One region of the Paenibacillus sp. FSL F4-0122 genome, then DNA from elsewhere that is predicted to be linked to it. Evidence: riboswitches for the same ligand, from Rfam matches in the RefSeq annotation. Region 1 holds a riboswitch; each other region holds the start of a gene.
What was found. Region 1 has a riboswitch for cyclic di-AMP ahead of MHH49_RS14495 (alpha/beta fold hydrolase). Riboswitches for the same ligand answer to the same signal wherever they lie in the genome.

Region 2: linked by a shared signal. The riboswitch ahead of MHH49_RS09755 (3D domain-containing protein) and the one ahead of MHH49_RS14495 (alpha/beta fold hydrolase) in region 1 are both predicted to bind cyclic di-AMP.
Region 3: linked by a shared signal. The riboswitch ahead of MHH49_RS09400 (C40 family peptidase) and the one ahead of MHH49_RS14495 (alpha/beta fold hydrolase) in region 1 are both predicted to bind cyclic di-AMP.

Annotation. Positions count from the first base shown of each region.
Region 1 covers NZ_JBBODI010000001.1:3,346,632-3,349,910, reverse strand. Annotated here, with positions in the region: gene MHH49_RS14495 (alpha/beta fold hydrolase) at 778-1,587, opposite strand; cyclic di-AMP (ydaO/yuaA leader) riboswitch at 1,693-1,879, opposite strand; gene MHH49_RS14490 (hypothetical protein) at 2,200-2,373, opposite strand; gene MHH49_RS14485 (Nif3-like dinuclear metal center hexameric protein) at 2,458-3,252, opposite strand; gene MHH49_RS14480 (alpha-glucuronidase family glycosyl hydrolase) at 3,277-3,279, opposite strand, start outside.
Region 2 covers NZ_JBBODI010000001.1:2,289,422-2,292,700, reverse strand. Annotated here, with positions in the region: gene MHH49_RS09765 (HD domain-containing protein) at 1-328, shown strand, start outside; gene MHH49_RS09760 (TatD family hydrolase) at 380-1,150, shown strand; cyclic di-AMP (ydaO/yuaA leader) riboswitch at 1,349-1,578, shown strand; gene MHH49_RS09755 (3D domain-containing protein) at 1,864-3,030, shown strand; gene rnmV (ribonuclease M5) at 3,206-3,279, shown strand, end outside.
Region 3 covers NZ_JBBODI010000001.1:2,217,476-2,220,754, forward strand. Annotated here, with positions in the region: gene MHH49_RS09390 (M1 family metallopeptidase) at 1-40, shown strand, start outside; gene MHH49_RS09395 (hypothetical protein) at 52-882, shown strand; cyclic di-AMP (ydaO/yuaA leader) riboswitch at 1,100-1,238, shown strand; gene MHH49_RS09400 (C40 family peptidase) at 1,296-1,724, shown strand; cyclic di-AMP (ydaO/yuaA leader) riboswitch at 2,087-2,229, shown strand; gene MHH49_RS09405 (C40 family peptidase) at 2,235-2,726, shown strand; gene MHH49_RS09410 (GNAT family N-acetyltransferase) at 2,915-3,279, shown strand, end outside.

The DNA.
Region 1 (3,279 bases):
CACGTCGGATGAGCTGCTTACTACGCCCTCCTCTATACAATTACCTTCACTACTTAGGGTCTAACGTACTCTCCCACGTCTGATGCGCTGCTTACTACGCCCCTTCCATACACTTACCTTCACTACTTAGGGTCTACTGTTCTTTCCCACGTCGGGTGAACCGCTTACTACGCCCCTTCTATACTCTTACCTTCACTACTTAGAGTCTACTGTTCTTTCCCACGTCGGGTGAGCTATATTTGATGCTGTGGTAGGGTAGGGACATTAAGTGGCGTTCTAGGTACAATATGCTTGTAAATGTTCAACATCCACCGGTTAGTAAAATACCAAAGGCTGGCTCATTCGTAGATTTCACTACTGATGAGCCAGCCTTTAGTTAGATATCCATTATATTAGGGAAATCCTCCCTAATATTCATCGATAATCGTTTTAAAATAAGGTTTTTAGGGAAATCCTCCCTAAAAATTCATGCAAATACCCATTTATGGCTAAAAACACCCTATTATTAGGGAGGATTTCCCTAATCCACGTTCTAGGAGCCATAATTCCCTTCACTTTAGGGAGAATTTCCCTAATCCACGTTCTAGGAGCCATGCTTTCTATCACTTTAGGGAGAATTTCCCTAATTCACGTGCTAGAAGCCATAATCACCTTCACTTTAGGGAGAATTTCCCTAAAGTTCTACCCAGAAAGACGTCCCATAGCCAGCTCATTCCCCCTGGCTATGGGACGCCCTTTTCCACTTAAACGCTTCGCTTGTAAAGGTCTCCCTATAGATCAGCTAATCTGCTGACTGCCCTGCTGCTTCTCTAAGAAACGTTGAAGAATCGCATTGAATTGCTCCGGCTGGCACAGATTACTTGGATCTAATGCGTTCGGAATAATCGCCAACTGCGCATGTGGCAGCTGGGACACCATTTCCTTCATACAATTCACTCCAAATTCATTAAAGTCCCCTACAATACATAAAGCAGGACGTTTAAAAGCCTTTAAGCATCTGGTGTAATCAACATGGCTCGTAGCCAGCCTTTGCCGATAAAGCTCCCGGGGACGTTTGTCCAGCAGCCCTCTTCTAATCTCATTGTAGGCCAGACTCCAGCGCTCTCGGTACATCATCCGAATCGAAGGCAACACCAGCTCGCTTGGGAGATAATACATTAGCAAACTGCAATATGCTGCCATAGTTTGTATTTTCCCTACAATTGTTGATCCATGAGTCCTACAGAAGCTGTCTGCGACCACAATGGCTTTTACACGCTCAGGATATTGTTTGGCAATATGCTGAACGACTAAGCCACCATAGGCGATTCCTACAAAAACTGCTTCACGAATACCTAGGTCATTCAACAGCATAATCAGATCCAGACATTGCGTCTCAATAATCTCATGTGGGGCCTCCAGCAGTTTACCAGACTTACCATTCCCCCGTAAATCGCACAAAATCACTTTATATTTATCGGAAAAATACTCCAGCTGTGGTTTGAACATACTGTGTGTTAATCCATGTCCATGGATAAACACAACCGGAGTGCCAGTTCCATTGATTTCATAATAGAGCGAAGTTCCGTTCAGTTTAGCGATAGGCAAAGGTAACACCTCTTTCATAATAAATTCTACGACTATATCTGCTTAAAAACGCAGCAAAAAACCACAGAGGGATTCTCTGTGGCTATTCATCACTAAACACGCCATTCATCCTCTCTCCATACGCTTACGAGGTTAGCTGTCGGATTCGGGCAGTGAGAGTTGCCCTACCTGCAGGGATGCATGTTATGCACCCGGAACAGGATTCACCCCATAACCAGTGCCGACTCTCACATCGGCTGCCAGTTGTTGGTTCCCCCGCTTTCCAGAAACGGAAATTAAGCGGATTGCTTATGTAATTGTAAATTTAAGATAATTGTCAGTTCTGAGATGAATCATACTCTTGTAAGGTTTGCTTGTAAAGGAGGGCTCTGGTCAAAATAATGTTGAAAGCAATGCTTTTCATTTCATATTGAGCATACTCTTCATTTTCTCTTTCTTTTGCTCTTGTTTACTCGTTTTATTTAAGAAAATGGCTCTGAACCAAGCCAAACGGAGGTTAAAACACCAGTACTTTCTATATAAAGGCCATCCTTTTCACTGGAGATATGAAAAAAGCTAAGCAGAATCAGAGATATTCCCCTGTCCACTTAGCTTCCTCTTACAATACTATGGCTACAAAAGATCGGCGTTTTTCAATGCATGCTCCCAGCTTGGAAAAAAGAACAGCGCACTTCTCATAAGCTCAGGATCGCTCTGCTTTACTTGTTTTTTACTGATCGAGCTTCCGTCGCTTTGCAGCTTTTTGATCCGACTTAATACTTCATCAGCCTCCAAAGGAATTTCCATTGAAACACTCCTTTCTCAGTGACCTGTTTCCCTTCATTTTCTCCATAATATGTTTATTTATTCCGTACTCTTTATTTCCCCAGATTAAACCATCTGATAGATGGGTTGTTCAGCAATGAACCGGCTAGGAAGCATGGGATATTTGTCTGCTAAGATTTCAGCTAAATATTTCATTCCCGGCGCTTCACTCTCCGCATGACCTAACATGATGAGCGCTTTAGATCTGCCTTGGTGCCCTGCATCCCGCACATATTCCGGAGTCTCCCACTCTGGTCCCTCTCCAGCAATAATTAAATCAAGATTGTGATCATTAAAATGCGGAATAGCCATCGTCCCGCCTCCTCTGTAACCTACTAATATCCCTACGCGTTTGCAGGACAGAGACAGGTCACCAGCAGCGCGTACATAAGAGATCCCTAGCTTACTTTTAATATACTGAGCAGCTTCCAGTACAGTCATAGCAGGAATAGTGAGAATCGTAGCAGCTGCTTGCTGCTCTTCCACGTATGCGGACCAATCTAGTTCTCCCAGCAAACCCACCATAATTCCATCCGGCTTTTGCCGATGCCAATAATCATGATAACGAAAAATAGCAATTTGGGAATGTTCGATCAGACTTTTTTTCGCATGATAAACCGGATCACCTTCTAACCACTCGCTCGCCGCATGATGGCTATAAAATACACCTTCATGCGTGATCAGCAAATTGGCTCCTAACGCTATTGCTTGCTCCACAACATTTTGTGTGGCAGAGAAGGCCGTAATAATCCCTGTGACTTCAGTTTCCGGTTCCCCTGGGTTCAGAATATCGACAGTGCCTTCTACCTGTTCCACAGTTCCCATTAAATCTTCCATAATCGCTCTAATCGTGAGGCTCACTATCATCATCCCTCGATTCGAAATCTA
Region 2 (3,279 bases), 1.1 Mb from region 1:
AGAGATCGAGAATTTGGATACAGATATGATTACGGAAATCCGCAGCAGTTTTGCGGGAGTGGGACTTAACCCAGAATATGACCTAGAGATTGATTATCCGACAGATTTGCCTTATGATGTGTTCCGTCCAGGAGCAGCCTTCGACAATAATCAAATTTTACTGCTTGATCGGAATGAGCAATTGCGGGAAATTTCAGAGGTATCGGATATTGTGCGCTCAATAAGCGGAATTCATCGTGGCAGATATCATCTATATTTCCCACAGGATAAGCTGAAAAAAGCCCTTACACGCTTGCCCTCTTCTGTAGCAGAGATTTTTGCAAAATAATACAAATATTTATGGAACTATTGATAAAAACAACAAGGAGTGAGCTTTAAAATGTATCTGTTCGACACACATACACATCTAGATGCGCCTCAATTCGACGAGGATCGCGAGGAAGTTATTGCTCGTGCAGTAGAGGCCGGAGTTAGCAAGATGATCAATATTGGATTTAATCGGGAAACGATCCCTTCAACGATGAAGCTGGCTGAATCTTATGATTATATTTATGCAGCGGTGGGCTGGCATCCACAGGATGCGATTGATATGAAAGAGGGGGACCTCGATTGGATCGCCTCTCTTTGCAGCCATGAAAAAGTGGTGGCCATCGGAGAGATTGGATTGGATTATTATTGGGATACCTCTCCCAAGGATGTGCAGCAGGAGGTCTTCCGCAAACAAATCGGACTAGCCCGTGAACTAAAAATGCCAATCTGTATACATGACCGTGATGCTCATGAAGATGTTGTACGGATTTTACGGGAGGAAAAAGCAAATGAAATTGGTGGCGTGATGCATTCGTTCTCAGGCAGCTGGGAAACAGCAAAAATGTGTCTAGACCTTGGATTTCATTTGTCATTTGGAGGACCGATAACGTTCAAAAATGCCAGAGTGCCTAAAGAGGTGCTTGCACAGACGCCATTGGACCGATTATTGATCGAAACAGACGCTCCATATTTGACTCCACACCCCTTCCGTGGCAAGCGAAATGAGAGTGCTCATGTGAAGTTAGTAGCAGAGGCTGCGGCTGAAATTAAAGGGTTAACATGGGAAGAATTGGCTAAAATTACGTATGCGAACGCACTGGAACGATTTGGGATTGTCTGAAAACAGGAGTAAAACGGGTGAAAAATAGAGAATAGCCGATATATTAAACTTTTTTAATATAAAAACGGCTGATTATTACAATATTTTAACCATATATTTGCTTAAACGTGGTTGAATCGTCCTTTACAACATGCATCAAAACAGGATATCATCTTTTCAGTGATGTGAGCTGTTGTTATTGTGACAGCCATTGATTCATGGATCGTCTCGCTGAGTCTCCGTATGGAGAACGGGGGAACCAATATTGAACTGCCGCATGCCTGTATCTTGAATACGACTAGGAATTGCCGCAGAACAATATTTGATTTCTTCACGTGGTCTTTGGGGTGAATTTAAGGGCAACCGCCGTGAGCGGGTGACCTGAAATAGGGCGTCTCTCTTTCGTCCGAACCCGACAGCTAACCCCGTAAGCGCAAGTAAGAGAGGCAACCTCGTGCACAAACATTCCCGCGTATTCTGACATCGGAGAAGCCACGAAAGAGTCCTCAAGAGAACTCTTTTTAGGCTTCTTTATTTTTGAATAAACTGAATGTTGCCCGCATACTGTTATATAACAGGTGTGGGAGTAGCTGTGCCGAGCAGGCGATCCATGAGCAGGAGACGCTAAGTTAATACGTGCGTATCCTGTGACAATCTCAAATAGTTTCGTCAAAGAAATTCAGTCCTCATGATATACAAATTGACGACGAGGCTATGTAAGGAGGATGGAGAGAATGGGCTTATTCCAACCAGAGGTATCCCATGATTCGCAGTCATCCAGCAGGTCTTTCGCATTACGGTGGGAGCAAGTAAATACTCGCGTACTTTTACTTGCAGGTGTGATTTCAATCGCAATCGCGCTGTTAATTCTGCTGTACGTACACGGTCAAAGTAACAAACAATTTGTTTTAGTAATAGACGGGCAAACACAGACACTTGAAACGCGAGAAGCACTTCTTGGTGATGTGTTGGAGAAAGAGCAAATTTCGCTGCAGCCGCATGATGAATTATCTTTAGGTCTGAGTGATGAAATAAAAGACGGTGACCGTGTCGTTATCAATCGTGCGCAGAAATTTAGCCTTACTGCGGACGGAGCAACAAAAACGTTATATACGACCGAAGACACTATCGGTCAGGCGATTGACAAACTGGGTATCAACCTAGAAGGCTATGATAAGATTTTTCCTTCGTTAGACACCACCATCTCTGCTGACATGGAGATTAAGATCGTTCGTATCAACAAGCAAACGGTACAGCGAACAACTAACTTACCTTTCCGTGTTATTAAGACAGCAGATCCCTCCCTTACTGTGGGAACAGTTAGAGTGGCACAGGCAGGCAAACCAGGCGTCATGGTTCAGCATATTGAAAAGATCTATCAAGACGGAGAACTGGCCTCTATGCGCATGATCGGCAAGGAAGTACAAACGGTAACAAAAGATAAGATCATTGCCGTTGGTACTAAAGCACTTCCTAAGCCTACTGTAGTTGCTAAAGCTACAACAACTTCCAAATCAAGCACTACCTCCAAAACGACTAAAGTTAGCGCTAAGACTAAGAACGTCACAAGCAAGGCTGGCGTAGACTTTGAGTACAAGAAGATGATTAAGAACGTCTCCATGACAGCTTATTCGTCAGAAGAGCCAGGAATAGGTACTAAAACTGCCTCCGGAACACGCGTAACGGAAGGTCGTACAATTGCAGTAGATCCGAATGTAATTCCTATTGGCTGGTGGGTTTATATCGATGGGCTTGGATTCCGCCGTGCAGAGGATACTGGCGGTGCCATTAAAGGCAATAAAGTGGATGTCTATTATGATTCCCTGAGCCATGCTCGTAATTTCGGCCGTAAATCACGTACCGTATATGTGATTGGACCTGTGAAACCAGAGCTTAACTAGAACTGAAGCTTTTGCAAAAAATCCTTTGATAAGCTATAGTGATGATAACCGTAAGGAACGCTGGATGATCATTTCGTTGATCGCAGAGCAACCGCTCATCACTTATACATTCTTTAACCAAAAGAAGAGGAGCGAATCCTCTTCTTTTTGCTTTTTTTGGAAGGAGTCAAGAAATATGATTAAGGAATTAATCGTCGTTGAAGGCAAAAGCGATACCGTAGCCATTAAGCGTGCTGTGGAAGCAGATAC
Region 3 (3,279 bases), 1.1 Mb from region 1:
TAAACTACTTGAAACCGTGCTCGGAACTCTTGTCTGGTGAGGTGAATGATTGTGAGAACATCGATAACCCGCGGCTGGCAAAGCATGAAGGAGCAATTTTATATTTTAATTCTGCTCTTCATCTACCGACTGCTCTGGGGCTACTTTATGTATGGTTTCATCCGATCTGCTATTATTCCAATTCTACTGCGCTATCCGGATAAAGACGCCGGAGGCAGCGGTATGGGCAGACTGTTGTATTATATCGAGGGACAGTTCAGCTTGAATACGGACCCTGCGATACGCACTTGGTTATGGATGCTTCTGGCGCTTGTTGTCTTGCGACTTCTGCTTTCCCCTTTCATAAGGGCAGGATTGCTGCATGAGCTCCACCAGGAGCGAAAGGGCGAGCGTGGACTGTTCTTTTTCCCTGGCATGAAGATCTATGGACTACCTGTCTTAGTCTTTAGCCTAATCGAATGGGTGCTGACCCTGCTGCCGCTTTACTGGCTTGCTCCAAAAATGTACGGGCTGTTCTTATCCTCTTTGTTTAACTACGCTTTGTTACTTCATTTAGTACCACACGTATTGGCATGGCTTATATATATTTTTATCGTGCGCCTGTTTCTTCTATATATGCAGTTTGGTTACACCGGCGGTACAGGAATGTTCTCCTCACTGATCATCTGCTTGCGGTCACTGATTCCTGCTATAGGTGTTTCCATTGTACTTGGGGCGGGAGGCCTGCTCTTACTGCTAGTGTGCGGACTGACGGGTCTGTTCTGTCCCGGCCTACCGGCACTTATAATACGGCAAATCTCACCACTACCTTCTACGCTCTTAAAAATGTGGGGAATCTCTGCACAATATCATCTATGGCGTAGCAAAGCATTTCCACAATAAATCAACCTTATTTGACATAATAAAAAGGTCCCAATTCCTGTATTCAGGAGCTGGGACTTTTTCTCATTACGGATAACTTAAGAGTATTTGCAAAATCGTAAAAGCTCTGTTACAATAAGTCCTGTGCTATTAGTAACAATTTTGTAATCAATTGAAACGATTCCTACATAACTAAATGTATTTATCGTAAGTGTAACTGTCGAAACGTCATTCTCTGGTGCTTAACACGCCTAATTCCTTTGCACCGGGAAGTGGGGGAACCATATTTTGGGTGAATTGATCTCGCTTTACAGGGATCATAGGGAATCTTCTACCGAACCCTTAAGCTAACCTCGCAGGCCTTGGAAGGAGTACATCTTTTGAAAAGACATAATTTAAGAAAAAAATGCGTCGCTGCGGCGCTAGGACTTGTAATGGCGTTATCTATTGGTGGAGGAAGCGCCTTTGCCGACTCTAAAATGGACTCTGTAATCTCAAAAACTATTGGAGTTGCCTATAAAACCGGAGGTACAAGCACTGCCGGATTTGATTGCTCTGGATTTACAAAGTATGTATTCAAGAATGTGGGGCTTACTTTACCTCGTACATCAAAAGCTCAATATAGCGTTGGAACTGCTGTATCCAAAAGCAATCTGCGTTCTGGTGATCTAGTGTTCTTTAACACACTTGGCAATGGAGTATCCCATGTCGGCATTTATGTTGGAAACGGAAAATTCGCACAATCGTCCTCTTCGCGTGGAGTGACCATCACTTCACTCAGTCAGGCCTACTGGGCCAATCGTTATGTTGGCGCTAAAAGAGTAATGAGTACTTCAGCTTATCAAGCTGTAGCCTTCGATTGAAACCTTCCTCACAACTATAACCTCACAATTACAACTATATGAACCTGAATCTGATTATGCCCGTAATCAAATTCGGGTTTTTCTTTATTCCATAATATATTTTTACACTATTAGAGCCCAATTGAAACACGTTTATTTGATAAAAATTGCAATTATATTAAAAATTAGGTCATTATTAACGCTTACATATGCCTTTCTACCGTAAAAATGCCAATTTTTCTGCATTAATATGTTAAAAACGATTGCCAAGCGGCTTTCTGTTTGTTACAATTAGCGCAGTGAGATTTTAGTAACATTTTTGTAATCATTAAGTTGTTATTTACAAAGGTTTTGTCATGTATTGATTACAAGCTAATCCTAATCAACAGTATGAGCCGAGTTTCCTAACTATTAGGAAAACGGGGGAACCAACTTTGGGTGAATTGACCTCCATTATATAGAGGGGTCATAGGGGACCTTCAACCGAACCCTTAAGCTAACCTCGTAGGCATTTGGAAGGGGTATACACTTTTGAAGAAGAAGTTAGCAGCAGCAGTACTAAGCTTTTCCATCATCCTCACCATCGGAGCAGGAAGCGCTTTCGCAGATTCCAAAATGGATAAAGTGATTGACAAGGCCATCGGTACTAAATACGTATCCGGCGGTATATCCACTAACGGATTTGATTGCTCCGGATTTACAATGTATGTGTTTGATAAGATTGGCATTAACCTTCCACACCAATCAGGTTCCCAATATCAAATGGGCACAGCAATCTCCCGTGATGATATAAGAGCCGGAGATCTTGTATTCTTCAATACAAGTGGCAAAGGTGTCTCCCATGTCGGCATTTATGTCGGTGAAGGTAAATTCGCACACGCTTCTACCTCACGCGGTGTTACGATTAGCTCTCTGAGTGATAGCTACTACGTGAAACGCTACGTTGGTGCCAAGCGCATTATGAGCACAGACGCTTACCAATCGGTTGCTGCTGAATCGGAAGACAATGATGATGTGCAATAAATAACGTACATAGGCTCTTTTCCAAGGTACTCTTGGAGGAGAGCTTGTTTTTTTGTCTTATTACTTATTTACCCCTCTCATAATTTGTAAAACATTCCCCTCATATAAAGTTTCTGAGTCGAACCTCCCCCATTTTGTATATAATTAGTAATATAGCAATGTCCTCGTGAAAGGAGATCGTTGACCTTATGATAAATCCCTCGGTAACTTTTCATGTTGTTCCTATGGAGGCAATTCACGGAGAAGCTATTTGTAAGTGGAGCTATACGCCCCCATATAATATTTATGGCTGGATGCCGTGGGAGCAGATGCAGGCTCTTGGCATCGAGTTTGGTGATCCGCAGCTCCGGGAGGAACAATATATCTCCATATTAAATGAAAATGAGGTTTTGTGCGGATTCGCACAGTTGTTCCCGATGGAAGGAGTCGTCCGTTTAGGAGTTGGGATGCGCCCCGATCTATGCGGCCATGGTTTAGGCAAACTATTCGTAGATGCCATCGTCCAGACAGCCTTGAATCGTTATCCTGATCGTGAGATAGATCTGGAAGTCCT